Regions from separate parts of the Thalassotalea maritima genome, predicted to be linked through region 1. Evidence: predicted binding sites of a transcription regulator. Region 1 holds the regulator's gene; each other region holds the start of a gene.
What was found. The regulator MetJ, encoded in region 1, represses methionine synthesis genes. The targets are predictions, from matches to a motif close to TAGACGTCTAGACGTCTA.
Positions count from the first base shown of each region.

Region 2: the regulator MetJ is predicted to act here: its motif matches at 6,441-6,458, upstream of metA (homoserine O-succinyltransferase).
Region 3: the regulator MetJ is predicted to act here: its motif matches at 3,956-3,973, upstream of ACAX20_RS08060 (cystathionine beta-lyase).

Region 1 is NZ_CP166919.1:214,416-224,796, reverse strand. It holds gene metF (methylenetetrahydrofolate reductase) at 1-842, opposite strand, end outside; gene metB (cystathionine gamma-synthase) at 931-2,091, opposite strand; gene metJ (met regulon transcriptional regulator MetJ) at 2,313-2,639, shown strand; gene ACAX20_RS00965 (malic enzyme-like NAD(P)-binding protein) at 2,719-3,972, opposite strand; gene ACAX20_RS00960 (hypothetical protein) at 4,271-4,402, opposite strand; gene ACAX20_RS00955 (adenylosuccinate synthase) at 4,744-6,042, opposite strand; gene ACAX20_RS00950 (DUF2065 domain-containing protein) at 6,167-6,355, opposite strand; gene hflC (protease modulator HflC) at 6,426-7,310, opposite strand; gene hflK (FtsH protease activity modulator HflK) at 7,313-8,467, opposite strand; gene hflX (ribosome rescue GTPase HflX) at 8,518-9,804, opposite strand; gene hfq (RNA chaperone Hfq) at 9,834-10,076, opposite strand; gene miaA (tRNA (adenosine(37)-N6)-dimethylallyltransferase MiaA) at 10,272-10,381, opposite strand, start outside.
Region 2 is NZ_CP166919.1:647,553-657,933, forward strand. It holds gene ACAX20_RS02835 (YqaA family protein) at 1-157, shown strand, start outside; gene ACAX20_RS02840 (peptidoglycan DD-metalloendopeptidase family protein) at 208-1,050, shown strand; gene rpoS (RNA polymerase sigma factor RpoS) at 1,128-2,054, shown strand; gene mutS (DNA mismatch repair protein MutS) at 2,128-4,692, opposite strand; gene recA (recombinase RecA) at 5,113-6,141, shown strand; gene metA (homoserine O-succinyltransferase) at 6,519-7,430, shown strand; gene metH (methionine synthase) at 7,466-10,381, shown strand, end outside.
Region 3 is NZ_CP166919.1:1,790,349-1,800,729, reverse strand. It holds gene dinG (ATP-dependent DNA helicase DinG) at 1-1,076, opposite strand, end outside; gene ACAX20_RS08065 (DNA polymerase II) at 1,171-3,645, shown strand; gene ACAX20_RS08060 (cystathionine beta-lyase) at 4,042-5,235, shown strand; gene ACAX20_RS08055 (CBU_0592 family membrane protein) at 5,232-5,516, opposite strand; gene nhaA (Na+/H+ antiporter NhaA) at 5,858-7,075, shown strand; gene ACAX20_RS08045 (PKD domain-containing protein) at 7,571-10,381, shown strand, end outside.

The DNA.
Region 1 (10,381 bases):
AGCTCTGAACGATTGAGGGTGTAAAAATGAAAGTCATTAACCCCTTCGCTGCGTAAAATCTTCACCTGCTCCATAGCAATATTTGCACCGACCAAGTTACGTGTCATCGGGTCGGCATCTAAACCTTGATATAAATTGCCCATCCAGTCTGGCACATGGACGTTGGTTAACGCGGCAAAGCGTTTTAAAGTGGCGAAATTCGATACCGGTAAAATACCCGGGACAATTTCCACATCAATACCCACCGCCACACAGCGGTCGCGAAAACGTAAGTAAGCATCCATGTCAAAGAAAAACTGGGTGATCGCACGCGTTGCACCGGCATCGACTTTACGCTTTAGATTCACCAAATCAGCCTGCGCATTTGATGCCTCCGGATGAGTTTCAGGGTAAGCGGCAACCGAGATTTCAAAATCGGCAACCCCTTTAAGAAGCGTCACTAAATCATTGGCGTACATATCAGGCTTTGGCGAACCATCGGGTAAATCGCCACGCAGGGCAACAATATGGCGCACGCCACTTTGCCAATAATCTTTAGCAATCGTGATTAGCTCATCGCGACTGGCATCGATACAAGTGAGGTGCGGCGCGGCTATAAGACCGGTATCTCGCTGTATTTTTTTAATAACACCATGAGTGCGATCGCGAGTTCCACTGCCTGCACCATACGTTACTGAAACAAAGCTTGGTTTCAGTGGCGCGAGGCGGTCTATTGAACTCCACAAGGTATTTTCCATTTGCTCTGAATTTGGCGGAAAAAATTCAAACGACACATTTAAGTCACGGTCAATATCTCGTACCGTTCGATTAAGCAATTCCAATTGCCTTGCTTTTGCATTCATCGACTAAATCCTCTTTATTTACTCATTTTGTCTTCACTAATATGTATACACTGACGCTAAGCCGTTAACGGTAAGTTGGCTTTTGTTATCAACTATCAGCCATCGCATCTAATGCCCGTTGTAAATCAACCAATAAGTCTTCGCCATCTTCGATCCCCACAGATAGCCGCAATAGCGACTGGCTAATTCCGGCTTGTTTTTGCGCTTCTGCATCCATGCCCGCGTGGGTCATAGTCGCTGGATGAGCAATCAAACTTTCAACGCCGCCCAGCGATTGAGCCAGTGTAAATAATTGCAATGTTGCCAAGAACTGACCTACTTGTTCGTCGTTACCGGCTAACTCAAACGAGATCATCGAGCCAAAGCCTGCTTGTTGTCGCTGAGCAAGCAGATGTCCAGGATGATCGACAAGCCCTGGGTAATAAACCTTGCTTACCGCTTGATGATTGCACAATAAACTAACTACCGCTTGTGTGTTTGCAGCGTGCTGTTTTAAACGCACAGGTAAGGTTTTAATACCACGCAATGTCAAATACGCATCAAACGCACTACCGGTAATGCCAATACAATTTGCCCACCATGCCAACTCGTCGGCTAATGCTTGTTGTTTGCATACAACTGCGCCACCAACAACATCAGAATGGCCATTAATGAATTTGGTGGTAGAGTGAATCACCATATCTGCGCCAAACGCCAATGGTTGTTGTAAAAGTGGTGATAGAAAGGTGTTGTCTACCGCAACAAGTGCACCTACGCGCTTGGCGGCCGCAGCGATTTGCTCGATATCAACAATACGCAATAACGGATTACTCGGTGTTTCGATTAATACCAATTTCGGCTTTTTCGCGAGAGCCTGCGCTAACGCGGTTGCGTCGCTCTGATCAACAATATCGAGATGGAAATGACCACGCTTTGCGAGGTGGACAAACAGCCGATAACTGCCGCCGTAACAGTCATGTGGAATAAGCAGTCGATCATCTTTGCTCAGCAATTGACAAATAAGGTGAATCGCCGACATCCCGGTATTGGTAACGACAGCAGCGTCACCACCCTCAAGCTCAGCAAGTACTTGCGCTAGCGTGCTACGAGTTGGGTTTGCGGTACGGGAGTAGTCGTACTCTCTTTTTTGTTTAAAACCCTGCAAACTGTATGTACTTGATAAATGCAAGGCTGGGACCACTGCACCGTGATGTTGGTCACTGTTAATGCCGGCCTGTACTGCCATAGTTTGCTGCTTGTCATAAGCCATGGTGCATCTCCAAAAACAAAATTGGATGTTTAGACGTCTATCCAATCTAGGACGAATTTTCACCAAGGTCAACTATTTTTAGCCATCTATACATCTTTGCCGTTAAAAGTTGACTCATCTACTGGATACAGTACAATTTCATCACACCAGTTAAACCCGCGACATCAATCAGCAAGATGATGACGATGGGACATCTGCAAAGTAATGTTTAGGGAGTCACAATGGCTGATTGGAATGGGGAATACATTAACCCTTACGCACCACATGGTAAGAAAAGCGAACAAGTAAAAAAAATCACCGTTTCGATTCCGTTACGTGTGCTGAAAGTGTTAACTGATGAGCGCACTCGTCGCCAAGTAAACAACTTGCGTCACGCTACCAATAGTGAATTGCTATGCGAAGCGTTTTTACACGCATTTACCGGCCAGCCACTGCCTAGTGATGAAGACTTAGCGAAAGATAACGAGCATCAATTACCAGAGAGTGTTCGCAAGGTGCTAGCCGAAAATGGCATCACTGATTTTAGTGACTATGAACAAGAAGATTAACGCTGAAAGCGTTTAGCGCTAACTAGAACAAAAAAGAAGGCCAGCATTGCTGGCCTTCCTTTTTATTGCTCATTTTTATTTAGGTGTTTTCCATACCCATGTAATTTGCGGGTAGGTCTATTTCAGCAACGCCACTATCAACCGCAGCTTTTGCAACGGCATAAGCAACATTGGCTAATAAACGTGGGTCCATTGGTTTAGGAATAATATAGTCTTTACCGAAGCTTAGCTGCTCACAGCCACTGGCCTGCAATACACCATCTGGCACCGGCTGTTTGGCGATTTCTCGGATTGCATGCACCGCTGCAACCTTCATTGCATCGTTAATGGTTCGCGCTCGAACATCTAATGCACCACGGAAAATAAAAGGAAAACACAACACATTGTTAACTTGGTTAGGGTAGTCAGAGCGGCCCGTTGCAATAATGACATCTCTGCGGGTTGCTAAGGCAAGTTCAGGTTTAATTTCTGGATCGGGATTCGAGCAAGCAAATACAACGGGGTTTTCCGCCATCAACAGCAATTGTTCGGCAGATAACAAGTTTGGCCCAGATACGCCGACAAATACATCGGCCCCCTGCAACGCCTCTTCTATCGTTCGCTTGTCGGTATTATTAGCAAATAGCTTTTTATACTCATTAAGATCATCGCGACGAGTATGGATGATGCCCTTGCGATCTAACATGTAGATATTTTCACGTTGCGCGCCACAACTGATCAACAACTCCATGCAAGCGATGGCTGCAGCGCCAGCCCCTAAACAGACAATTTTAACTTGGCTCAGCTGTTTGCCCTGCACTTCTAGCGCATTAAGCATACCTGCAGCGGTAACAATTGCAGTGCCATGTTGGTCATCATGAAATACTGGGATCTTACAGCGCTCAATCAACGCCTTTTCAATAGCAAAGCATTCCGGTGCCTTAATATCTTCAAGATTAATACCGCCAAAACTGTCACTGATATTAGCAACGGTACTCACAAACTCTTCAATCGTTTTGTGTTTCACTTGAATATCAAACGAGTCAATATCAGCAAAACGCTTAAACAACAACGCCTTGCCCTCCATAACCGGCTTAGAAGCAAGCGGGCCAAGATTACCTAGACCAAGAATCGCCGTACCGTTACTGATCACCGCAACCGTATTGCCTTTATTGGTATATCGATACACGTTATTCACATCATCGGCTATTTCACGTACCGGCTCCGCAACACCAGGGCTATATGCTAAAGCGAGATCTTCCGCCGTTTCAGCTTCGGTGGTGATTGCCATAGCAATTTTTCCAGGCTTAGGTTGTAGATGGTAGTCTAGGGCTTGTTGACGTAAGTCGGTCATTTTTATAATTCTCAATGTTTTTGGGGAGGAACAACAGAAATGTAATGGTACCTAAAAGCTTTCATATTGACCACCAATAAGAGGTACGATGTTTTTCAACAACCTACCAACTAGTAAGCACTTACGAACCTTAATGAGTTTTATTTACATATGAGATCTGTTACAGACATCTTCCGCTTACAACGTTAAAGAATGACGTATTACAAATTGATATGACACCATCAAATTCTTAAAAAGCAAAATAAATCATAAACTTAAAAAATGTTAAGCTAGCGTTCATGTTCAGCGTGGCATGCTCTCAAAAGGTAATACCAGAGCCAGTGGCGTACTCATTGTGAGCATAGCGCTGAACAGCCAGTGCTAACACCTGCTCTGAATTAATAACAACAATATAGGGAGCCCCCATGATTTGAGCATGTTTGACAATCATCTTATTGAGTACAATTGCGCTTGCAACACCATTAAAAGCGCAACAGAGTGATATAACCAGTCGAACCTACTTGTAGCTCGGGTATGCTAGCCATCAATATGATGAAGACCTAACCTTGCAAGGTGAACAATGGCGTGGCTCTTTATCACTTAGCAATAACTGGTATATCAGTGCTCAATATGCAGATTTATCCGATCTCGATACCTCAGAACTGTTAATCCGCGTATCGTTTTAATCTTAAATAACCGGTTAGTGATTTAAGCCATAACGCAGATACAAAAAAGGGATCTTCACGATCCCTTTTAGTTTAGCCATCAGTACGATGAAACGTATTAGATTGATTACTCGTCAAATGGATTAACAAGAATCATAGTTTCAACACGGTCTGGACCGGTTGAAATAATATCAATTGGTACACCTGTTACTTCTTCAAGACGCTTGATGTACGCGCGAGCATTTGCTGGAAGCTGTTCTACAGAAGTAGCACCAACCGTTGACTCGTCCCAACCAGGCATTGTTTCATAAACTGGTGTGATATTTTCATAACCTTCTGCAGCCATTGGTGGCACAGTAAGCACGTCACCTGCTTCAGTTTTATAACCAACACAGATTTTTAGTTCTTTTAAACCATCTAGAACATCTAGCTTAGTTAAACAGAAACCTGAGATTGAGTTAACTTGTACTGCGCGGTGCATTGCAACGGCATCAAACCAACCACAACGACGCTCACGACCCGTAGTTGCACCAAATTCATGGCCAACAGTACCTAAGTGATTACCAATTTCGTCGTTTAATTCTGTAGGGAAAGGACCTGAACCTACACGTGTTGTGTACGCTTTAGTGATACCTAGTACGTAATCTAAGTAACGAGGACCAAAACCACAACCAGTCGCTACACCACCTACAGTAGTGTTTGAAGAGGTTACATATGGGTAAGTACCGTGGTCGATATCTAGTAATGTACCTTGTGCACCTTCGAACATGATTGATTCACCGTTCTTACGTGCTTGGTCTAGGGTCTCGCTTACATCGTTAGTCATCGCTTGGATGATCGGCGCGATTGCCATTACTTGCTCGTATACTGCTTCAACGTCTAATGCTTCAGCCTTGTAGTAGCTCGTTAGTACGAAGTTATGGTATTCCATAATTTCGGTTAACTTAGCTTTGAATGATTCAGCATCAAACAAATCACCAACACGTAAACCACGACGAGCAACTTTGTCTTCGTAAGCTGGACCGATACCACGACCAGTCGTACCAATCTTCTTGCTACCACGAGCCGCTTCACGAGCGTTATCTAGAGCAACGTGATATGGCATGATTAGTGGACATGCATCACTAATTAGTAAGCGCTCACGTACTGGTACGCCACGCTCTTCTAACATGCCGATTTCTTTCATTAATGCAGTTGGGCACAATACAACGCCGTTACCGATCAAACATTTTACGTTATCACGTAAGATACCTGATGGAATCAAATGCAGAACGGTTTTTTCACCATTAACGATCAATGTATGACCTGCGTTGTGACCACCTTGATAACGCACAACATACTTGGCCTTATCAGTTAACAAGTCAACAACTTTACCTTTACCTTCGTCACCCCATTGGGTGCCTAACACAACGACGTTTTTGCCCATAATATACTTTGCAAATCGGAAACAAAATTAGGTGCGCAATACTAGCAAAACTGGCTTTTTAGATCATCTGTTTTGCGCACTTTTTTCAAGCTAAATTGTAAATATATTGCAAGCGTAGCCAAGATTAAGTGTTAAGTAGCCAAATAATAGCGCCTATCGCCACCAACACAGCGCCAATTTGGCGAATACTGTTGGGTTTCTCATTGGCAATTTGCAACATAAAATTACGCCAACGATTAGGAAATAGCAGTGGCCCTAGCCCTTCAAAAATCAACATTAATGCCAATGCCGAAATAATAATATCGACGGTCATAGTCATCCTTGCCTGTTTTCATGGTAGATAAAAATAAACCCACCGAGTGGTGGGTTTATATTAAGGGGTGTTATTTTGCAGCGGTGGTTTCTTTCAAGTAGTGGAAGAAGTCGCTATCTGGTTTAACAATCATGACGTCACCTTTGTTGCTAAAGCTCTTTTCATAAGCTTCAAGGCTACGGATAAAACTGAAAAACTCAGGATCTTGGTTATACGAATCCGCGTACACCTTAGCAGCTAATGCATCACCTTCACCACGCATTTCAAAAGCACGCTTATTGGCATCGGCAATCATAACCACAACCTTGGCATCAACCGTCGCACGAATCACTTCAGCACGCTCGTTACCTTTAGAACGTACTTCACGAGCCACCGATTCACGCTCAGCACGCATACGCTGATAAATCGAGTTACTGACTTCTTCTGGTAAGTTGATACGCTTAACACGTACGTCAATTACTTCAATACCCAGTTCCGCTTTTGATGATTCGGCACTTAGCATTGCCTCTTCCATCAGTGAATCACGATCGCCTGATACGATTTGCTTAATGGTACGTGAACCAAATTCAGTACGTAGACCGTTATTCACTTTTTGCTTTAATAGCGCTTCGGCATTATTAAAGTCACCGCCATTGGTACGAACGTAAAAGGTTGGGAAGTCAACGATACGCCATTTTACGTACGAATCGACCAATACGTCCTTCTTTTCTGCCGTTACAAAGCGGTCAGCTTTGTCGTCTAAAGTTTGAATACGCGCATCGAGTTTACGCACACGCTCAATTAAAGGAATTTTAAAGTGTAAACCTGGTTCGTAAATTTTTACATCGCCGTTACCATCTCGTTTGATTTTTGAGAAAGCAAAAACAATACCACGTTCAGCTTCATTAACTACGAATACCGACGATACCGTTAAAAGACCTAATACAACCAATACAATTATTGAAAAGTTCTTCATGATTAATTACCTCCTCGGCTAAAGCGATCATTGCGAGAAGAGGTCGAATTTACTGTTGAGTTACGACCCTGTGTTGTTGGGTTTTGCTGCAATAGCGGTGATAAATCACGCTTCAACGTTTGTGGTAGGCTTTGCTGCTGCATGATTTTATCTAATGGTAGATATATCATGTTATTGCCACCTTCCACATCAACCATGACTTTTGATGCATTAGAGTATACTTTTTCCATGGTCGCCAAATACAAACGTTGACGAGTCACTTCAGGTGCCGCTTGATACTGTGGTAATAGCTGATTGAATTTAGCGACATTACCTTGTGCAGCCAATACAATCTGATCTTTATATGCTAACGCTTCTTGCTCGATACGCTTCGCTTCACCACGAGCAATAGGTTCTTTTGACAAGGCATAAGCTTCAGCTTCAAGAACAAAACGCTCTTCATCCTCTCGAGCAGCAATGGCATCATCAAACGCATCTTTAACCTGCTCAGGTGGACGCGCATCTTTAAAGTTAACGTCCGTGATAACCAAGCCCATGTTGTATGGCTCGATCACTTTATCAAGCTCAGCCCATACTGCTTGACGCACTGATTCACGACCCGATGTTAGTACTTCATCCATTTTTGAATGACCAACAACATAGCGAATCGCACTGTCAAAGGCATGATCTAAACTTGCAGGCGCATTAGTTACGTTAAATAAGAAGTTGCGCGCATCGATAATACGGTATTGTACCTGCATTTCAACGCGAACCACATTCTCATCTTCGGTAAGCATAAAGCCTTCGGTTTGTAAGTTACGCGTTGTTTGCACATCGACGGGAATAACCGTTTGCACAAAAGTTGGTAACCAGTGAATACCTGGATCAACAAAGCCATTAAACTTACCAAACTGCAGTACCACGCCTTTTTGGGCTTCTTTAATGGTGTAAAAACCGCTGACTGCCCAAACGACAGCAGCAATAACAAGAACAAGGCCTGCGCCAAAGCTACTAAAGCGGCTACCGCCCGATTTACCAGGCTTGTTACCACCAAATACACCACCGAACTTATTACCTAGATCTTTGAGTAATTCATCAAGATCCGGCGGCCCCTGATCACGTCCACCTTTGTTTTTCCAGGGATCATTATCGTTTTTCCCCGGTTCATTCCACGCCATTATGGTTTCCCTCAATTTTTAGATTGATATTACTTTATATTATCAGCAGGTTAGTGTTGGATAAAGGTTTCCAACTCAGATTTCCCGGCTTTTAATAACTTATTCCATTCGCGCAACGGCATTGTTACGCTTAGCAGGCAATTACCCTGCTCATCAAATGACTCTTCTTTAATACAATTTAGCTGATATAGCGCACCGCGCCAACGTCCTGCGGCGGGTGGCAATTTTAAACGATATTCAACGATATCCGTCGCCAATAACTCTTGTAGGGCTTGCGATAATAAGTCCATGCCAAGATTAGCTTGCGCTGACACCCACACCCGTATCGGCTTGCCGTCTTCATCACGATCGATACGCGGTGCAATATCATCTAACTTATCGATTTTATTGCACACCAGTAACTGAGGAATATCGTTTGCCTCAATTTCTTCCAATACCGCATCTACTTGGGCAATATTGTCAGCACGACGTTCATCGGCAATATCGACCACATGCAATTGCAAGTGCGCTTCACGAGTCTCAGTTAAGGTCGCTTTAAACGCCGCCACTAAGTCATGCGGTAAATGACGAATAAAACCAACCGTATCAGCAAGGATCACCCTGCCCACGTCTTCTATATGCATTTTACGTAGCGTTGGATCAAGCGTTGCGAACAATTGATCGGCGGCGTACACGTCTGCATTGGTAATTCGGTTAAATAATGTTGATTTACCCGCGTTGGTATAACCGACCAAAGATACGGTTGGAATTTCTGCACGCTCACGAGCACGGCGCCCCTGATGGCGCTGTTTTTCAACCTTGTCTAAACGAGCTCGAATATTTTGCATTCGTTCACGTAACAAACGACGGTCGGTTTCCAGCTGGGTTTCCCCTGGCCCACGCAAACCTATACCACCTTTTTGTCGCTCAAGGTGGGTCCAGCCTCGGATCAACCGGGTACTGATATGACGCAGTTGCGCTAATTCAACTTGTAATTTACCTTCGTGGGTTCGCGCTCGTTGCGCAAAAATATCAAGGATTAGCGTTGTCCGATCAATGACTCGGCATTCGCATAATGCTTCAACATTTTTTTCTTGAGAAGGTGAGAGAGCATGATTAAACAAGATCACATCGGCACCATATAGCTTTACTGCTTCGGCTATTTCTTCAACCTTACCTGTACCAACAAAATACTTTGAATGAGGGGTATCACGCTTGCCAGTAACAACCGTTAAGGCATTAACGCCTGCGGATGGAACCAGCATTTCAAATTCAGATAAGTCTTCGCGAGCGTTTTCTTGAGAAAAGTCAATGTGAACAAGTACTGCCTGCTCACCTGCTTGATGTCTATCAAACAAATGAGCAACTCCAAATGTAATTCATTTAATTATTCCGCGGTCTGATTTCCATCAGCAGGGGTGGTATTGACAGCGCGAGATGGCACTACCGTTGAGATAGCATGCTTATATACCATCTGGCTTACAGTGTTCTTTAGTAAAATAACGAACTGGTCGAATGATTCAACCTGCCCTTGCAACTTAATCCCATTGACAAGATAAATCGCTACGGGAATGCGGTCGCGTCGTAATGCATTTAAAAACGGGTCTTGTAAAGATTGCCCTTTAGCCATTGGTTTTGGCTCCTTATTGTTATTGTAAATTAGATTAACTTACACTTAAAATTTTAATAAAGTCAGTAACTTAAAGTTGACCAGCGAAAATCGGTAAGTCCTGAATACACCGAGCACTTTAAGTATACACAAAGATTTTAACTTTGCTAATTGATCCATATTGTTAGTCAAGCCAGCAATGACGCTGACTCGAGACTATTGGTTTAGCTTAGTTGCACCAATAATCGATAACACTTTTTCTAAGTTGGTATCGTCACCCGTTGTTAACCAATTAAGGTTTGGCCAGCTGCGCAGCCATGTCAGCT
Region 2 (10,381 bases), 430 kb from region 1:
GGCATCAGCCATCGGCCGAGGATTACGTTTTTATTTAGTCGCAGGTTTAATTAAAGCGGGTGGCGCGAAAATGGAAGCCAAAATTCGTGGCAGTGTGGATATTATCGGTTGGGCAGTGGTGTTACTTGCCATATTGCTTTATGTACTATTTAAGTAGTACTCGATAATTGCGCGCAAGCTTATTTAGGTTACATCAATAGCAAGACTATGAAACAACAAAAGGCAAGCAAACAACCTTATTTGGTACTGGCATTAACAGCCTGCTGGTTGTTACTTTCGGCTTGTGCTGACCGTACTCGCCCAGCCCCTGTGGTTAACTTGAGCAATAAAAGTGGTCCACAACAGCAACCTATTTATGAGTCGTTAGAACGTATCTCTGGCGACTCATATAAAGTCCAAAAGGGGGAAACCCTATACTCTATTGCTTTTCGTGCGGGCAGTGATGTAAAAACTTTAGCAAAACTAAATAACATCACACCACCTTATAAAATTTACCCCAATCAATTGTTAATTATCAATAACAAAGCGACGGTAACGGTAGCTAAAGGGAATCTAAAAAAAGAAAAAAATCCCCAAGTAAAAAGTAAAAAAAATGTTGCAAATGACAATGCCGAGGAGTATGGTGGCGATAAGGGTGGGAAATTCTCTGCGGTGAAAGTACCATCTTTAAAGCAGCAAGTGAAGTCGTGGAAGTGGCCAGTAAAGGGGCCTGTTATCGCCACATTTTCTACTGCTGAAAAAGGCAACCAAGGCATCGATATTGCCGGTAAACGGGGGACACCTGTTAAAGCCGCCGCCGATGGGTTGGTTGTATATGCTGGTAATGCATTGCGTGGATACGGTAACTTGATCATTATCAAACACAATGATGATTACTTGAGTGCTTATGCTCACAACGATCAGTTACTGGTAAAAGAACAAGAAACCGTTAAAGCGGGCTCGACAATCGCAAAAATGGGTAACACTGGCACAGACCGTGAAAAGCTACATTTTGAGATTAGATTTAGGGGCAAATCGGTAAATCCTTTACGCTATTTACCGAAGCGATAAGTAGTAATTAAGAAAAAGAACGAGGCAAATGTGAACAATTAACAACAACTCCGTTATAGGGGGTTTGGGAGACATCGATGGAAAAAACCAAAGAAGTAGTCACTACAAGCGAAAAGCAAACTGCAAGTGACAATACGCTAGAGAAGGTTGCTAGTGAAGAATCACCATCAAGTTTAGATGCGACGCAGCTTTATCTGAGTGAAATTGGCTTTTCTCCCTTATTAAGTGCTGAAGAAGAAGTTTTCTTTTCTCGTAAGGCATTGAAAGGGTGTGAAGCATCAAGAGCGAGGATGATTGAAAGTAATCTGCGCTTGGTTGTCAAAATCGCCCGCCGCTATAATAATCGAGGGTTGCCGTTATTGGATCTCATTGAAGAAGGTAACTTAGGCCTCATCCGCGCTGTTGAAAAGTTTGACCCTGAACGAGGATTTCGTTTTTCAACCTACGCCACATGGTGGATTCGTCAAACTATTGAACGAGCCATTATGAATCAAACCCGCACTATCCGTTTACCCATTCATGTTGTTAAAGAATTAAACGTATATCTACGTGCCGCACGCGAGTTAGTGCAGCAGCTTGATCATGAGCCAACCGCTGAAGAAATTGCCGATAAACTTGAAGTCCCTGTCGCCGATGTCAGTAAAATGCTCAAACTTAATGAACGCATTACCTCAGTCGATACCCCGTTTGGTGGTGAGTCAGATAAGGCGTTGTTAGATGTCATTGCTGATGAAAAAAGCCAAGGCCCAGAATCAGACTTACAGGATTCTGATATTCGCCAAAATATTGTTCACTGGTTAGGAGAGCTTAACTCTAAGCAACGAGAGGTGTTAGCCCGTCGCTTTGGCTTGCTTGGCTATGAGCCAGCAACGCTAGAAGATGTTGGTCATGAAATTGGCTTAACCCGTGAGCGTGTTCGTCAAATACAAGTCGAAGCATTAAAGCGATTACGTGATATTTTGTCATCACAAAACTTATCAATCGAATCGTTGTTCCAAGCATAAACCTCGTCTGATATAGACAAACAAAAGACCCGCATTAATGCGGGTCTTTTACTTTACAATGATGCCATTAGTATTATAACGATTCTTTTAGTTTATATAATAAATCCAGCGCCTGTCGCGGCGATAAATCATTCACATCAACGGCCTGTAATTGGTCAACAACAGGGTGTGACGGAGCGAATAGGTCGGCTTGTTGTACCTCGCTGGCAGGCTTGATGATCGTTGGTTTTGACTGGCTTTCAAGCTCCGCTAAGCGCTGTTTTGCTCGAGCTATAACGCCTTTAGGTACACCAGCAAGTTGAGCCACTTGCAAGCCAAAACTTTTTGAAGCCGCACCCTCTTGCACGGCATGCATAAAGACAATGCTGTCGCCGTGTTCAACGGCATCAAGGTGCACATTAGCTAGGCTTGGCATTTGCTCTGCTAATTCTGTCAGCTCAAAGTAATGACTGGCAAATAACGTAAATGCCTTAGAATTAAGTGCGAGGTACTCTGCACAAGCCCAAGCCAGTGATAGGCCATCATAGGTCGATGTTCCTCGGCCGATTTCATCCAATAATACCAATGATTTTTCGCTGGCATTGTTTAGTATATTAGCTGTTTCAGTCATCTCAACCATAAAGGTTGAGCGGCCACTTGCCAAATCATCAGATGCACCAATACGGGTAAATATGCGATCGACAATACCAATGCGTGCACTGTCGGCAGGAACAAAACAACCAACGTGAGCAAGCAGCGTGATAAGCGCCGTTTGCCGCATATAGGTTGATTTACCGCCCATATTAGGACCGGTAATAATTAACATACGGCGGTCATTGTTAAGCATGACAGGGTTAGCGATAAAGGCTTCAGTACTGACTTGCTCAACCACTGGGTGGCGACCTGCATTTATTTCTATGCCAGGCTCATTGCTAAGCTCGGGTTGTTGATAATTTAAGGTGTCGCTGCGTTCGGCAAAGGTATTTAATACATCGATTGTGGCAATGGCTTGCGCGCAGGTTTGTAAGGTATCAATTTGCTCAGCCAATATATCGAATAGCTCATCGTATAAGCGTTTTTCTAAGGCTAAATAACGGCTTTGTGCCGTTAATACCTTTTCTTCATGGGCTTTTAGCTCTTCGGTAATAAAGCGCTCGTTATTTTTTAATGTCTGGCGCCGAATGTAGTGATCCGGTACATCTTGTGATTGGTTACGAGAAATCTCTATATAGAAACCATGCACTTTGTTGTAGCCAACTTTTAGCGTGCTGATGCCAGTGGTTTCACGCTCTCGTTGCTCCATTTGTGCCAAGTAATCAGTAGCACCTTGGCTTAAATCGCGCAGTTCATCGAGCTCAGCGTTATAACCTGTGGCAATAACACCACCATCACGGATTAATACCGGCGGGTTATCAACAATGGCTTCGCTAAGTAGTTGTTGAGTATCTGGTAGTGGTTTAACTTGCTCTGCTAATGTTTGCATCAATGGCGTCTGGCAAAGTTTGGCTAACTCATGTAGTTCGGGTAAGGCGGTAAGAGCATTACGCAAACGTGCAAAATCACGAGGGCGAGCGCTTCGCAAGGCCACGCGGGAAACAATACGTTCGATATCACCCATGCTTTTTATCACATCAAAGGTATCGTCTTTAATGTCTTCGGCTAGGATGGTGGCAATAGCCTCTTGGCGCTGTTGTAACGTATCAATATCCCTGAGAGGGAAGTGTAACCAACGCTTTAATAGGCGCGAACCCATTGGGCTTGCACTTTTATCTAACACTGAAGCTAAAGTGTTTTCGTAACCGCCGGATAAATTAACGGTGAGTTCCAAATTTTTACGAGTAGCGGCATCTAAAATTACACCAGAAGCATAACTTTCTGCTTTAATCGAACGAATATGTGGCAAGGCACTGCGCTGCGTATCGGTAACGTATTGTAATAAACAACCTGCGGCACACAGACCAAGTGGGTAATCTTGTACGCCAAAACCGGCTAACTCGCTGGTGCTAAACTGTTTGTTTAAGACTTTGTTGGCGGTTGCCAGATCAAACTCCCAATCGGGACGGCGACGCGTTCCTTTAATGGAATCGATTAAGCTAACATGGTTAAATGATTCAGGATAAAGCAACTCAGCTGGATTAAGTCGTTGCAACTCTGCTTGCAGTTGCTCAGCTGTATTTGGCTCAGCAATGACAAAACGGCCACTGCTCATGTCCAAGTAGGCCACACCAAAACCCGTTTTATGTTCAAATATGCTGACTAACAGGTTATCTTGCTTGTCATTTAATAACGCTTCATCGGATACCGTACCCGGTGTAACAATGCGCACTACTTTGCGTTCAACTGGACCTTTACTGGTCGCAGGATCGCCAATTTGCTCACAAATGGCCACTGACTCACCAAGTTGCACCAATTTGGCCAAATAGCCTTCTACGGCATGGTAAGGAACACCGGCCATCGGAATCGCATTACCCCCTGATTTGCCGCGAGCGGTTAGCGAGATATCCAATAAATCAGCCGCCTTTTTGGCGTCATCGTAAAATAGTTCATAGAAATCGCCCATGCGATAAAACAATAAAATATTTTGGAACTCAGATTTAATGGTCAGGTACTGGCGCATCATAGGCGTATGATTGCCATTGTTTAAAAGGTTGTCAGTCATCTATTAGCTTTTTGTTATGGATTCGAGGTGAAATAAGTGGCAAGCAAACTATTTTGTGTGCGCCAGCAAAGGCTTATTAAATTTACCTAGAAACCTTGAATATAGGAGTAAACGTTACAATGTAATGATGTTAAAATAATCTGTGTTAAAGAGCAAAAATGATTTCTTTAAACAGAGTCAGCTTTACTGCATAAACTACTGTATATAATAATGTATCAGTTACAGTAATGTACTGTATATGATATTAAAGTGATCATGTGTAACTAACGAAGGTTTTATTTGTTTTTCAATTAAATCAGTGTGTTACTGGGTTGTTTTGCGGTTTTTTAACGATTTTTAGAAATAACTGTTGATACTGTACGATTATACAGTATACTGTCATCAATTACTGGATACATATTAAAACTTCTGGAGACATTAATGGACGCGAATAAAGAAAAGGCGTTAGCCGCAGCGCTAGGTCAAATTGAGCGCCAATTCGGTAAAGGTTCAATCATGAAACTTGGTGAGAACCGCAGCATGGACGTTGAAACCATTTCAACTGGCTCTTTATCATTAGACGTTGCATTAGGTGCAGGTGGTTTACCAATGGGACGTATTATTGAAATTTACGGTCCTGAATCAAGTGGTAAAACAACACTAACCCTAGAAGTTATCGCTGAAGCACAACGTAATGGCAAAGTGTGTGCCTTCGTTGATGCTGAGCATGCACTTGACCCTATTTACGCGGAAAAGCTTGGTGTAAATATTGATGAGTTATTGGTATCTCAACCAGATACAGGTGAGCAAGCATTAGAGATTTGTGACATGCTAACCCGCTCTGGTGCGGTTGATGTTATCGTTGTTGACTCGGTAGCTGCGCTTACTCCTAAAGCTGAAATTGAAGGTGACATGGGTGACAGCCACATGGGCTTGCAAGCACGTATGCTATCGCAAGCAATGCGTAAGTTAACGGGTAACTTGAAGCAATCTAACACCATGATGATCTTCATTAACCAAATCCGTATGAAAATTGGTGTTATGTTTGGTAACCCAGAAACCACAACAGGTGGTAACGCATTGAAATTCTACGCGTCAGTACGTTTAGATATTCGTCGCACAGGTGCGGTTAAAGATGGTGATGCAATCACTGGTAACGAAACACGCGTTAAAGTAGTTAAGAACAAAATTGCTCCACCATTTAAGCAAGCTGAATTCCAAATCATGTACGGTGAAGGCATTAACAATATCGGTGAACTTATCGATTTAGGTGTACAGCACAAGTTAGTTGAAAAAGCCGGTGCTTGGTACAGTTGTAATGGTGAGCGCATCGGTCAAGGTAAAGCCAATGCTTGTAATTTCTTAAGAGAAAACAAGGCAATGGCAAAAGACCTAGACGCCAAACTGCGTGCATTATTACTAACATCCACTGTAGTTAGTGACGAAGAAGAGACAATTGAAGCTGAATAATCTCAGTTTCTAATCTTGTATTGTAAGGCCACTCAATGAGTGGCCTTTTTTGTACATGGATGTACTTATACTCCCGCGCCATGGATGGTGCTAGGAAGTGCTTGTCATGGATGTACTTATACTCCCGTGCCATGGATGGTGCTAGGGAGTGCTTGTAGCTGATTTATACTTCCTAGCCACAGGTAGCGTTAAAGAATATCGCTAAATAGTTTGGTCACTACAGACGTTGTTTTATTTAACTTATCAGCATAAACCCCTACCTTTAATTCTTTTTATAGAGGAATCTATAATATAAACTTTAGACGTCTAGATGTTTAAAGTTGACATTCTACGATGCTCACGTACTATGAATATGTTTATGTTAATAGAATGTTGTTATGCCAATAAAGATCCCTAATCAATTACCCGCACTGGCGGTGCTAGCGAATGAAAATATTTTCGTGATGTCGGAAACCCGTGCCATCAGCCAGGACATACGGCCGATGCAGGTGGCTGTACTCAATCTTATGCCGAATAAAATTGAAACGGAAATCCAGATTTTGCGCATGCTATCAAATACTCCATTGCAAATTCATATTGATTTGGTGCGTTTGCATCTCGACCAACCGAAAAATACTCCCAAGGCTCATATGGATGCCTTTTATGTATTATTCGATGATATTAAACACAAACACTATGATGGGCTTATTGTTACCGGCGCTCCGCTTGGCCAATTAGATTATCAGCAGGTTAACTACTGGGATAAAATAGAAGAAGTATTTCGCTGGGCCAACAGTAATGTCACCTCAAGTCTATATTCTTGCTGGGCAGCTCATGCGGCGTTGTATTTTCATTATGGGTTAGAGCGGCAGTTGCGTGATGACAAACTATCAGGGATATATCAGCACAAAACCTTAGATCCGATGGAGCAGTTAACGCGAGGCTTTGACGAGCATTTTAACGTACCACATTCTCGTTATGGCGAAATACCACTGCAGGATTATCAATCTATTGAAGAATTATCGGTATTAGCACACTCAGCACAAGCAGGTGTTTACTTGGCAGCAAGTAATGATAAACGCCATGTGTTTGTTACCGGCCATCCTGAATATGACTCTTACACACTCAAAGAAGAGTATCAGCGAGATTGTGACGCAGGTATTGACCCGCAAATACCGGTCAATTACTTTGATAATGACTGTATTGATAGCGAACCGGCCAATAATTGGCGAAGTCATGGCTGTTTATTGTTTAGTAATTGGTTGAATTACTACGTGTATCAAATTACGCCATATCATTTAAATCATTAATAAGAGCATGTTTAGTGCCGTAATCCTGGAAGTATATTGTGACATCATCTAGCCATACTTTATTAGAACAACAATTATCTGAGCGTATATTAGTTCTCGATGGTGCCATGGGTACCATGATCCAGCAGCATCAATTTAGCGAAGCCGACTTTCGTGGCGAGCGCTTTGCAAAATGGCCTTGTGATCTCAAAGGCAATAATGACTTATTGGTATTAACTCAGCCCGAAGTAATCAAAGATATTCATCGCCAATACTTGCTCGCTGGTGCCGATATTATCGAAACCAATAGCTTTAATGCCACACGCATTGCGATGGCCGATTATGATATGCAAGAGATATCGGCAGAAATTAACTTACAAGCGGCGCATATTGCTCGCCAAATTGCTGATGAGGTAACCAGTTTACAGCCTGACAAGCCACGCTTTGTTGCGGGCGTTTTAGGGCCGACCAATCGCACCTGTTCTCTGTCGCCAGATGTGAATGACCCAGCATTTCGCAATATCAGCTTTCATGAGCTCGCTGCGGCGTATCGTGAATCTACCATGGCACTTATCGACGGCGGTGTCGATATAATCATGATTGAAACCATCTTCGATACCCTTAATGCCAAAGCCGCCATTTTCGCGATAGAAGACGTGTTTGCTGAGCGCCAATTGCGTTTACCTATAATGATCTCCGGCACCATTACCGATGCATCAGGGCGGACACTATCGGGGCAAACTACCGAAGCGTTTTATAATTCGCTACGTCATGCTAACCCGATTGCGATAGGTCTTAATTGTGCGCTTGGGCCAGTGGAGCTGCGCCAGTACATTGAAGAGTTGAGAAATATCAGCGATTTTGCTATTTCAGCACACCCTAACGCGGGCTTGCCGAATGCCTTTGGTGAATACGACTTTACTGTTGCCGACATGAACGCACACATTAAAGAGTGGGCAGAATCGGGATTCTTAAATATCGTTGGCGGTTGCTGCGGTACCACGCCAGAACATATCAGAGGCATTGCCGATACGGTAAAAAACATTAAACCCAGAACGATTACGGCGCAGCCTATTGCCTGTCGCTTATCCGGTTTAGAAGCGTTAAACATTGATGACAACAGTTTGTTTGTTAACGCTGGTGAGCGAACCAATGTTACCGGCTCTGCTATTTTCAAGCGTCTTATTACCGAGCAAAAATACGATGACGCTATTGCTGTTGCTTTGCAGCAAGTAGAGAATGGTGCGCAAATCATCGATATCAATATGGATGAGGGCATGCTTGATAGCCAAGCTGCAATGGTGACCTTCCTTAATCTTATCGCTGGTGAGCCTGATATTGCCAAAGTACCGGTTATGCTCGACTCGTCTAAATGGGAGATTATTGAGGCAGGCCTGCAATGCATCCAAGGCAAGGGCATTGTTAACTCGATATCGCTAAAAGAGGGCGAGCAAGCGTTTAAACGCCAAGCTGAGCTTATTCGTCGTTATGGCGCGGCGGTGATCATTATGGCTTTTGATGAAGTAGGTCAAGCTGATACCAAGCAGCGCAAAGTGGAGATTTGTCAGCGCGCTTATCATATTTTGGTCGACGAACTGAATTTTCCACCCGAAGATATTATTTTTGATCCCAATATTTTTGCTATCGCCACCGGTATTGAAGAGCACGATAATTACGCCGTTGACTTTATTGAGGCGACCAAAGAAATAAAACAAACCTTACCGCATGCGATGATCTCTGGTGGTGTGTCGAATGTGTCATTCTCGTTTCGTGGTAATAATCCGGTACGCGAAGCCATTCATGCGGTATTTTTATATCACGCCATTAAAAATGGCATGGATATGGGCATTGTAAATGCTGGCCAATTGGCCATTTATCAAGATATTCCCAAAGATTTATTGCAAGCGGTTGAAGACGTTGTGCTTAACAGCGACAACGGCGCTACTGAACGCTTGCTTACCATTGCCGAGCAGTATCGCAATCAAGCATCAGGGCAAACCAGTAAGGTCGATTTAACATGGCGCGAGTTACCGGTTAACAAACGTTTAGAGCATGCGTTAGTAAAAGGCATTAATGAATATATCGTTGCCGACACCGAAGAGGCTCGCCTCGCCGCCGAGCATCCACTGCAAGTGATTGAAGGGCCACTCATGGATGGCATGAATGTCGTCGGTGATTTATTTGGCGAAGGACAAATGTTTTTGCCGCAAGTGGTGAAATCGGCAAGAGTGATGAAACAAGCGGTAGCCCATTTACAACCGTTTATCGAAGCCTCCAAAACCACCAGTAAATCCAATGGCAAGATCTTGCTCGCAACGGTAAAAGGCGATGTACATGACATAGGCAAAAACATTGTTGGCGTGGTATTGCAATGTAATAACTATCAGGTTATCGACCTTGGTGTAATGGTACCGTGCGATAAAATCCTACAAGTAGCCAAACAAGAACAAGTCGACATCATTGGCTTGTCAGGGCTTATTACCCCAAGCCTTGACGAAATGGTGCATGTTGCTAAAGAAATGCAACGCCTTGATTTTGATTTACCACTGCTTATTGGCGGAGCGACCACGTCAAAAGCGCATACGGCGGTAAAAATCGACCAACAGTACCAGCATCCCGTGGTGTATGTTGCCAATGCCTCGCGTTCGGTGTCTGTGGTCAATGCGCTATTAAATGACAAACTTAAAGCGGATTTGGTACAGCGCACCGAAAAAGAATACGAGACAGTTCGTCAGCGTCATTCGCAAAAAGGCCCTCGTAGCGAGTTGCACTCTCTAGCTGATGCTCGTGCTAATGCCTTTGTAGCTGACTTTAACGATTACACGCCTGTTAAACCGAATAAGTTAGGTGTAACGGTACTGGATAAGCTCGACTTAAATGTGGTGCGCAACTACATCGACTGGACGCCATTTTTTCTAACGTGGCAATTATCGGGTAAATACCCAGCCATTCTTGAACACGAACTGATTGGC
Region 3 (10,381 bases), 1.6 Mb from region 1:
TTATGCGCTACGGTTTGAATATCATCAGCAATATGTCTTAGCTCATCGGGAATGACGCCATTTTCAAAGCGGTATTGACTGTCTTGGGCAAAAAATAGGTTTTGGTTGGCGTCAAAAAATTCATTTACTTTTCGTAAATCAGCGATCATCTCATCCGAAAAGTCCGCCAGTTTGATGCTCGGTGATATGCTACGATCCGAGCTACATAGTTTATTGATTTTATCGCTGGTGACGGCGACACGCTGGAGCCACTCAATGGCGCCTTTCACGGTTGCCATGGCTGACGCATGATCCCGGGTTATATCAGGTAAATGATGTGCCTCATCTATCACGTAGATGCTGTCTTCAGGATCAGTCAGAATTTTTCCCCCACCTAATTCAAGGTCGGCTAATAACAAACTGTGATTGACCACTAATACATCGGCAACATCCATAAGTTCACGAGCTTTATGAAACGGACAATGACTGTGCTCTGGTAAGTGGCGCAAGCAACTGTGTTTATCACACTGAATATGTTGCCAAATATGATTTGGAATAGGCGTTGGCCAGGTATCGCGGTCGCCTTGCCACTTACCCTCATTAAGGGCTTTGTCTAAACGCCTTAATAGGTTGATGTCTTGTTTATTGGGCTTTTGCTCAAACATGACGGTTTGGCTTATGTCCTCGTCATCAGCATTGCCATGATTGGCGAGTGCCAGTTTTTGTCTACAGACATAACGTTGACGTCCTTTAACCAAGCAATAGTTAAAGCTGATACCTGCGTGTTTCAAAATGAAAGGCAAGTCTTTATCAACCAGCTGCTCTTGAAGAGCAACGGTTGCACTGGAGATGATGACCTTTTTTTTGCGTTTCAACGCAAGCGGTATGGTACCCAGGCAGTATGCTAACGATTTACCTGTCCCCGTGCCGGCTTCAATGACGATGTGACGGGTATCTTTACTGTATTCACCGGCCAACGTTTTTGCAATTTCAGCAATCAGGTATGCCTGCTCTTTACGAGGACTAAAATTTTCCAGACTTTTGCCAATATTTTTATAGGCGCTGCGAATGGTTTCCTTGGTTTTTTCACCTAACATACAACTTCAATTTCCGCGGCGCTTTTTTTTATCGCCATAAACCGTTACCATGTGCTGTATATATTAACAGGTTTTTATTTTAATTCGAGCCAAAATGCAGTCACGCATCGAAAAAGGTTTTGTACTCACTCGCCAAGCCCGAGACGTTAACGGGGCATTACAACTTACCTATTGGTTACAAACCGATATAGGACCCGTTGAGCTTGTTATTGCTGATCAACAGGCGGTATTTTTTGTCGAGTCGGTCAGCATTGATAATGCTCGCCAATATTTGCTTAATGCCAACATTGCCGTTAAAGATAAAGCCGTACCGATGAGCACATTCTCTGAACAGCCTGTCTACGCACTGTATTTCAAGACTCTGACCAGTTTTTTTCGTGCTCGGGACATACTGAGCCAGGCGTCGATAAAATGTTATGAGGACGATATCCGTCCTGAAGATCGCTATGTTATGGAGCGCTTTATTAATGGTGGATGTGAATTTACCGGTTTTGCAAGCGTTGCTCATGGCTTTTCACGAATAACAAAAGCTAAGATGCGCCGTGCAAACTATAAACCCTCGCTATTGATGCTTTCAATAGATATTGAATGCGCGTTTGACGGTGAGTTGTACTCTATTGGTTTCTATGGTCAAACAGCTGACGGTGCCAATATTGAAAAAGTATTGATGATTGGCGAGAAAGAAGCCGATGCTAGCGATTACATAGAATGGCTTGACGATGAATACAGTCTGCTAATGCGCTTTATTGGTCTGATAAGTGAGCTCGATCCCGATGTCATGATTGGTTGGAACGTCATTAATTTTGACTTTAAGGTATTACAACGTCGCTTTGATTTAAATAACATTAAGTTTGCGATTGGACGTGATGGCAGTGCGCCGCATTGGCGACAAAATCGATTAAGCCCTGAACAATCATTTATGGATATTGCAGGGCGTGTGGTCATTGACGGCATTGATATGCTTAAGTCGGCCACCTATAGCTTTGCAAGTTTCGCGCTTGAAAATGTCGCCCAATCACTGCTAGGGCTTGGTAAGGCGATTGATGATGTCGATAACCGCATGGCGGAAATCACTCGGAAATTCTTATATCAAAAGCAAGCGCTTGCGGAATATAACCTTGAAGATTGTCGTTTAGTGTGGCTTATTTTTGAAAAGACACAACTACTGCAATACGCTATTTTACGCACTCAATTAACCGGACTTGAGCTTAATCGGATTGGTGGCAGTGTGGCGGCATTTACCAACCTTTATTTACCCAAACTGCACCGGGCTGGCTATGTGGCGCCAAATATGGGGGATGGTGAGAGTGATTTGGTCTCACCAGGTGGTTTTGTTATGGACTCAATTCCTGGGCTCTATAAAAATGTCCTGGTACTTGATTTTAAAAGCTTGTATCCAAGTATTATTCGCACCTTTAAGATTGATCCGATGGGGATGATCGAAGGCATAAAAGAGCATGTAAAGACGAATAGTGACCCTGGTAATGAGTTAATGGTGGATAAGGACTCCATCGATTTGACTCACGCGTCAAAGATGATGTCAGATGTGGCAAGCTATTCACCGATCCCCGGCTTTGATGGCGCGTATTTCTCACGAGATAAACATTTTTTACCAAAAATCATCGAAACCCTGTGGCAGGAACGTGATAAAGCCAAAGCTGACAATAATGCGCCATTGTCACAAGCCATAAAAATCATCATGAATAGTTTTTATGGGGTGTTAGGATCAACTGGGTGTCGATTTTTCGATCCGCGTCTATCGGGCTCTATTACTAAACGTTCACATCAATTATTGTTACTCACCAAACAATGGATTGAAGTACTGGGCTATAACGTGATTTATGGCGATACCGATTCGATATTTGTTCATGCCGGCGATGATAAAAGTGATGCCGAAAGTATGGATATTGGCGAACAGATGATGGCCTTAATAAACGATAAAATGACGTCGCATTTGCAAGAGCACTATAGTATCACTTCCAAACTAGAAATTGAGTTTGAAACTCATTTTCATCAATTTTTGATGCCGACGGTGCGAGGCCAAGATATTGGCACGAAAAAACGATATGCCGGCCTTGTCGGCCGAGGTGATAATGAACGCTTGATTTTCAAAGGTTTAGAGTCCGTCCGTACCGATTGGACGCAATTGGCGAAAGATTTCCAGCAAGCGCTTTATATGAAGGTGTTTAAAGGGGAAGCTGTTGAAGAGTATATTCGAGATATTGTGGAAAAAACCTTACGAGGTGACTTTGACAAAAACTTGGTTTATCGCAAGCGGATCAGGCGAGAATTAGCCCAATATCAAAAAAATGTGCCACCACATGTTAAAGCAGCGCGTCATGCCGATGATAAAAATGCCACTTTAGGGAAGCCACTTCGCTATCAACAGCGCACCTGGATTGAATATGTGTACACGGTTGATGGACCCCAAGCAATAGAACACATTGACGCGGCGATTGATTACCCCCTGTATATTCAACGCCAGTTAGGTGCTGTCGCTGATGGTATTTTACCGTTTGTTGGTAAACAATTTGCGCAAATTGTTGATGAGCAAATGTCTCTATTTTAGTTCACGGTGGTTCGTCATCACGTAATCGAGGCACCTTGCTCAGGTGTAGGAAATGACCAACACTGACGTATGACTTGGCTGTTACCGTGGGATGTTCCGATAAATAGGAGGATCGTGAAAAGGGGGGCCGATTGAGCATTTTCCTAGCAATGCTTCACTGCAACCCTTCAGAGCAATGCAAATGTAAAGGTTGTTGCTAGGTTGCCATATCCAGCTATTTTGAACGTCAAATGTTAACGTGAAATAACCCCTCTATTTAATAAACAATAAAAATTCGTGCTTTTTACTATGATGTTCGGTATAAAAATAAGAGTTGTTTAGATGGCTAGATTGCCAATTATTGTGAATCAAAAGCTCACGTATAATTATCAGTGTTTGTTTTGGGGATAAATGACTATGAAAAAAGATACTAAGATTGTCAGCGCGGGGCGTAGCAAACAGTGGACGCAAGGTATGGTCAATCCTCCAGTATATCGTGCATCAACGGTGGTGTTTGATAGTGTTCGCGAGATGAAACAAGCGACTGCAAAACGTGCTGAGCGAGTACCTTTTTACGGGCGTCGTGGCACCCCTACAACGTTTGCTTTTCAAGAAGCAATGTGTGAGCTCGAAGGGGGAGCGGGCTGTTATGTTTACCCTTGTGGCACGGCAGCAATTACTAGCGCGATTTTAGCGTTTGTAAAAAATGGCGATCACTTGTTAATGGTTGATAATGTCTATGAGCCAACTCGTGACTTTTGTAGCAAGACCTTAGCTAATCTAGGTATCGAAGTGACGTTTTACGATCCGATGATTGGTGCTGACATATCGACGCTTATTCGAGACAATACTAAGGTGATATTTTTAGAGTCACCTGGCTCATTAACGATGGAAGTGCAAGATGTGCCAGGAATTTGCTCTGCGGCTAAACAGTGTAACCCTGATATTACCGTCATCATGGACAACACCTGGGCATCGCCACTTCATTTTCAACCGTTTGATTATGGCGTTGATGTTTCAGTGCAAGCAGCAACGAAATACATAGTTGGTCATTCAGATTGTATGTTAGGCACGGCAACAGCGAATGAAAAATGCTGGCCGACCTTACGCGAACATTCCTATTTGCTCGGACAATGTGCATCGCCGGATGATATCTATTTGGCGATGCGAGGAATACGAACACTCGGCGTGCGCTTGAAACAGCATCAACAGGCAGGGTTGCAGGTGGCTAAGTGGCTACAAAAACGGGATGAGGTCGAAACGGTGCTGCATCCCATGCTCGCATCGAGTCCAGGGCATGAATTTTTTAAGCGCGATTACTTGGGGGGCAATGGTTTATTCTCGTTTGTCTTGAAAGACTCTGATCCCACAGCCATAGCGGCAATGCTTGATCACATGCAACATTTTAAAATGGGTTTTTCTTGGGGAGGATATGAAAGCTTAATTCTTGCCAATAGCCATATTGATACTATGCGCACGGCGACAACGTGGCCAAAAAATGTTACGCTGGTCCGTTTACATGTTGGCTTAGAAGACGTCGAAGACTTAATTGATGATCTAGAGCAAGGGCTTGAGCGTTTTAACCAAGCCCTAGCGGCTACTTGCCGTTAGATATACGGCAAGCTATCTGCTTGCATTTGCAACTCTTTAATGCGCTTATTACGTTGATGGTAGCGATATAACCCAACGATGGTGGCGAATATCCAGAACACTTCAATCACAAAGCTGGCTAAGTTGAAGTGAATAGATAAGCTGATCAGCAATAAAATTGCACCAACTAAATTCATTATATTGTACGGAAGACCTTTAGGGTCAATGCGATCAACTTGGTTTAAGAAAAACGCGGCGACGGTAAGTACGGTACCAATCATGCCGACTATATCAGCAAACATTTTATATCTCGATAACTAAATATATTGCACAAAGCAATAGGGCATGTCAGGACATTCATCGTACGTCGTAGCTTGCCTGTCCGACAAAAGCAAGTTCCTCTGCTACTTGGTATTACGATGCCAAGTGAATTGAGGTGACGGAGTCACTAAATCAGCGCTATTGTATTCGTTTGAGTTCTTTATGAATATGTTAATAATGTTATTTTATGTGACATAGTTGTTCGTATTTCGTGCAAACAATGCGGCATTGCTTTGATTTTTAATATCAAATCTTTTATAACAGAGAAAAATAAGGTGATTGTGGCAACATAAATCACTGCTAATAATCATTTCGGAGCTCTATGAAAACAGAACAGAACTACATAACCGGTTTTTTCAAACTGGAATCTGCTGGTGGTATTATTCTTATGCTAGCCGCTATATTGGCGATGATTTGTGCCAATACCGCCTTGTCCACCTATTATGATTTGTTTTTGAATACCCCGGTTGAGGTTCGGGTTGGTCCATTGGAAGTCGCGAAACCGTTATTGCTATGGATTAATGATGGTTTGATGGCGATTTTCTTCTTCCTTGTAGGTTTAGAATTAAAGCGCGAACTTGTTGAAGGCGAGCTGTCTGATAAAAAAAATATTATTCTGCCAGGGGTTGGCGCCATAGGTGGTATGTTGGTACCTGCGCTGGTGTATGTGTATTTTAACTACGATGATCCGCAAGCCGTTCAAGGGTGGGCAATACCAGCGGCAACCGATATCGCCTTTGCATTAGGTGTGTTGTCATTACTTGGCTCTCGTGTACCAGCAACGGTAAAGATATTTTTAACCTCGTTGGCTATATTCGACGATATTGGCGCCATTATTATTATTGCAGCGTTTTATACCGACGATATTTCAATGACCAGCTTAATGATTGTCGCAGCCTGTGTACCGATTTTAGCGTTGCTTAATAACCGTAAAGTGGAAGCACGTAGCTTGTATATTGTGATTGGGCTTATTATGTGGGTTTCGATGTTAAAATCGGGTGTTCATGCGACCTTAGCCGGCGTGTTACTGGCGCTGTTTATTCCTCTAAAATCGAATACAAGACCCAATTATTCGCCATTAAAGTCATTGGAGCATGATTTACATTCGGTTGTGGCATTCTTTGTTTTACCCGTATTCGCCTTTGCCAATGCAGGATTAAATTTAACCGGGATAACCATGGATAATGTATTACACCCAGTGCCAATCGGTATTGCCTTAGGTTTGCTTATTGGTAAGCAAGTTGGGGTTTTTGGCTTTTGCTGGTTGGCGGTCAAGATGAAATTAACCGAACTTCCTAACGGCATGAATTACAAAGTACTTTATGGGACGTCTGCCTTGTGTGGGATTGGTTTTACCATGAGTTTATTCATTGGGTCGTTGTCATTTGATTCGGTTAACTTTACCAAGCTGTTCGATGAGCGGTTAGGTATCATCGTCGGCTCACTGTTATCCGGTGTTATTGGTTTTGTTGTATTGCGAATGTCACTAAAAAAACAACCAGAAGCTGTGGCAGCGGCAAAGCCAGAAGTACATACATAGCGGCAGAATCAAGATATTGTAAATAAATTAATGTTATAGAAAGGGCCTTTTCACATTAAAGTTTGATGTGACAAGGTCTTTTTTTATATCCGTTTATAAAAATTTAATCATTCACATGATGGGATTTTGTATTCTGATCGTAACGTATTAAAAGTTATAGCGTTTTTACGTTAAAAATAGAACGCTGTAAATGGTAATGAGATATTTCAAAAGTAACATTTTTTGACATTTCATGAACAAGGTGTTGTCTATCAAGGCCTTATATAATCGAGCTCTTAGCGTTTTAATGACTTGCTACTTAATCGTTGGTAGCGGTATTACAAATACCTCTCTTTAACCAGTCGAGTTGCCTATAGAAAATGGACATGATCAGAAATTTGTCCTTAAATTTATAGACATACAAAAGAATTTGAGTGTTGGTGTTCCTAAAATTCTTACTAATAGTAACAAAGGAATAGGATGACTGGGTTTAAATTCAAACGCACGAAATGGCTTGTGTCATTATGGCTCGTACTCTCTTTGTCTGCTTGTGGAGGTGGAGGGGGGGACGAGGGCTCTGGCGGTGGTTCCGGAGGGGGATCTGGTGGCGGTGGGCAAACAAATAAAGCGCCTACCGTAAACGCAGGAGTTGATCAAACTGTCACTGAAAACGCATCAGTATCTTTGTCTGGCACAGCTTCAGATGAAGATGGCTCTATTTCGAGTTACAGCTGGACCCAGACTGCGGGTACCTCTGTGGCGTTATCTGATAACACGAATGCGTCCTCAAGTTTCACTGCGCCAGATGTATCAGCGGACGAAACCTTAACATTTAGTTTAACTGTTACCGATAATGATGGCGCTACGGCGTCGGATACAATTAATGTTTTCGTTCGCCAGGTCAATCAATTACCGACGGCGAATGCGGGTGACGATCAAGTCGTTGATGAAAATACTGTCGTTTCACTGTCCGGAGTCGGTACAGATGAAGATGGCGCCATTGCCAGCTATCTCTGGCAACAGGTATCCGGGACATCGGTGTTGTTGTCGGATACAACCTCTGCAAATATCACGTTTACCGCGCCAGATGTTGTTGCGAACGAAACATTATCATTCACATTAACAGTAACCGATAATGACGGAGGCGTTGCATCAGATAATGTCGATATTTCTATTTTACACATCAATAAATTACCTACAGCGGACGCCGGTTTGGACCAAGTTGTAAATGAAAATACCAAGGTTACACTGATGGGAGCGGGCAATGATTTGGATGGCTCTATTCGTTCCTATCAGTGGACTCAGACTGCTGGTAATTTGGTTACTCTTTCCGATGATACCATTGCCCAACCTACATTTGCGGCCCCAGAAGTGGTGTCACAAGAGCTATTGACGTTTCGTTTAACCGTCACTGACAATGACGGCGCCAGCGCCTCGGATAGTGTTAACGTCAGTGTGAATAATTTAAAGACATTTTTTATTACTTCGATATCGCCAGAATTCGGTACGGTTGGTGAAAAGATTACCATTGTTGTGAATGACAAGGTGTCAGCCGATACTAAAATTACTTTATCAGGTGAGGTAATAACGCCTGATTTAATCGACTCGAATGTACTTGAATTTACGGTGACGACAAGCATGACGTCTGGGCCACTGAATGTCAAAGATGGTGCTTCGGTATCCAATGATGTGTTCTTTAGTGCAACAAATGACGGCCTTGTTAAGTATGACCCAGCAGCGGTTGTTAGTGATGCCGCGGGGACTTTGTATGTATTAGAATACCTCATAGTGACGTTATTGCCAGAGCATAACACATTGGCAACCGCAGAAAGGCTTGCATCGTTAGTTAACGGTAACATCATCGGCATGTATTCCCCCTTAAGGTATTGGCAAATTTCAACTAATGCGACCACAATCGATGAAATAATGGCATTAAGGCAAACGTTATTGGCTGATCCAACCGTAGACAATGTGCGAATAGAGAATGTATTGCAACCTGATGCCATCGATTGGAGTAAAGACCCCGACATTGCTGAGCAGCGAGATAGAAACAGAGTAGAGGAAGGAGCCACGCTGTATGCGGAAAAAGTTGGTTATGAAGCAGCAAAAATATTACCTTACTTTGCAGCCATTGGTGTTAGAGAGCAGGGTATTGACTTCACCTTGCCTGATTTTTCACGTTACACAAAAAATAATCGCACAGATTTGTCAAATATTACGGTGTATAGTGTTCAGCAGCCAAGTTCTGTGGGTAGCCCTGAAATAGGTAATCATGGCAGTAATGTTGCGGGTATTATGATTGGCCAGCTCGGCGATGCGGGTAATGCGGGACTTGTCGCGGCAGTGGCAAAACATCATGGTGGGGTCAATGTTCAAATTCAAGGTGGCGACCCGTTTAACAGCACCCTAGAAATGATTAAAAACGGTGCGACGGTTATAAACTGGAGTTGGGGCATTCACCGTCAGGTCGCTGAAGACATCAACAGCGACGGAGCTATTTCGATTGATGAAATCAGTGATGGGCCACTGACATGTAGTGGTGCATTTGTTCGAAATAATATTGTTAACCAAGTCCAATTCGATTCGTATAACATAGCCTTAAATAATTTTTTTGCGGTGTTAGAAAAAGATCACCCGCACGTGGTCATCGTCAGTTCAGCTGGGAATGGAGCTACCGATTCTGGTGATCAACTCAACCGTATTCCTTCGTCATTTACCAGTGAACAGTTGATTGTGGTGGGCGCGCATAGTGCTGGTGGAAACTATACTGATGCGCTAGCGGAAGATGATGCAGAGGCAACCAGTTTTACGGATTCTTGTTTTGATAGCAGTGTCGTCGCTGATGTTAAGCGTTCGAGTTACTCGAATTTTGGTAGCAACGTAGATATCGCAGCAAGTGGCACGATTGTAGGCTTTGAAAATAGTTCGCTAGTTGAGATTCAAGGCACGTCTTATGCTGCTCCTTTGGTCACAGCAACCGTTGCGTTAATGCAATCGATAAACCCCAACCTGATACCTGGTCAAATTAAAAATTTGCTGCGCCAGTCGGCGTTGCCGATAACCAACAAGGTAACCTTAACTGATGATCAAAGTACGGTATTCACTCGTTCTTTAACGGCCCAAGAAAATGAAATCCATGTCAATCAGGGGGCAAGACTTAATGTTGAAGGCGCAATTCAAGCAGCGATCGATAGTTTAGAAAGTGTTGAAATCAGTAAAGATACGCCATTATCTGTTTCGGTTCCTCTCGACATTGATGAAATCACGCAAACGGTGGAGATAACCTTCCCAAGTGATACCAGTGTGTTTGATATGGTTGACGTGGTG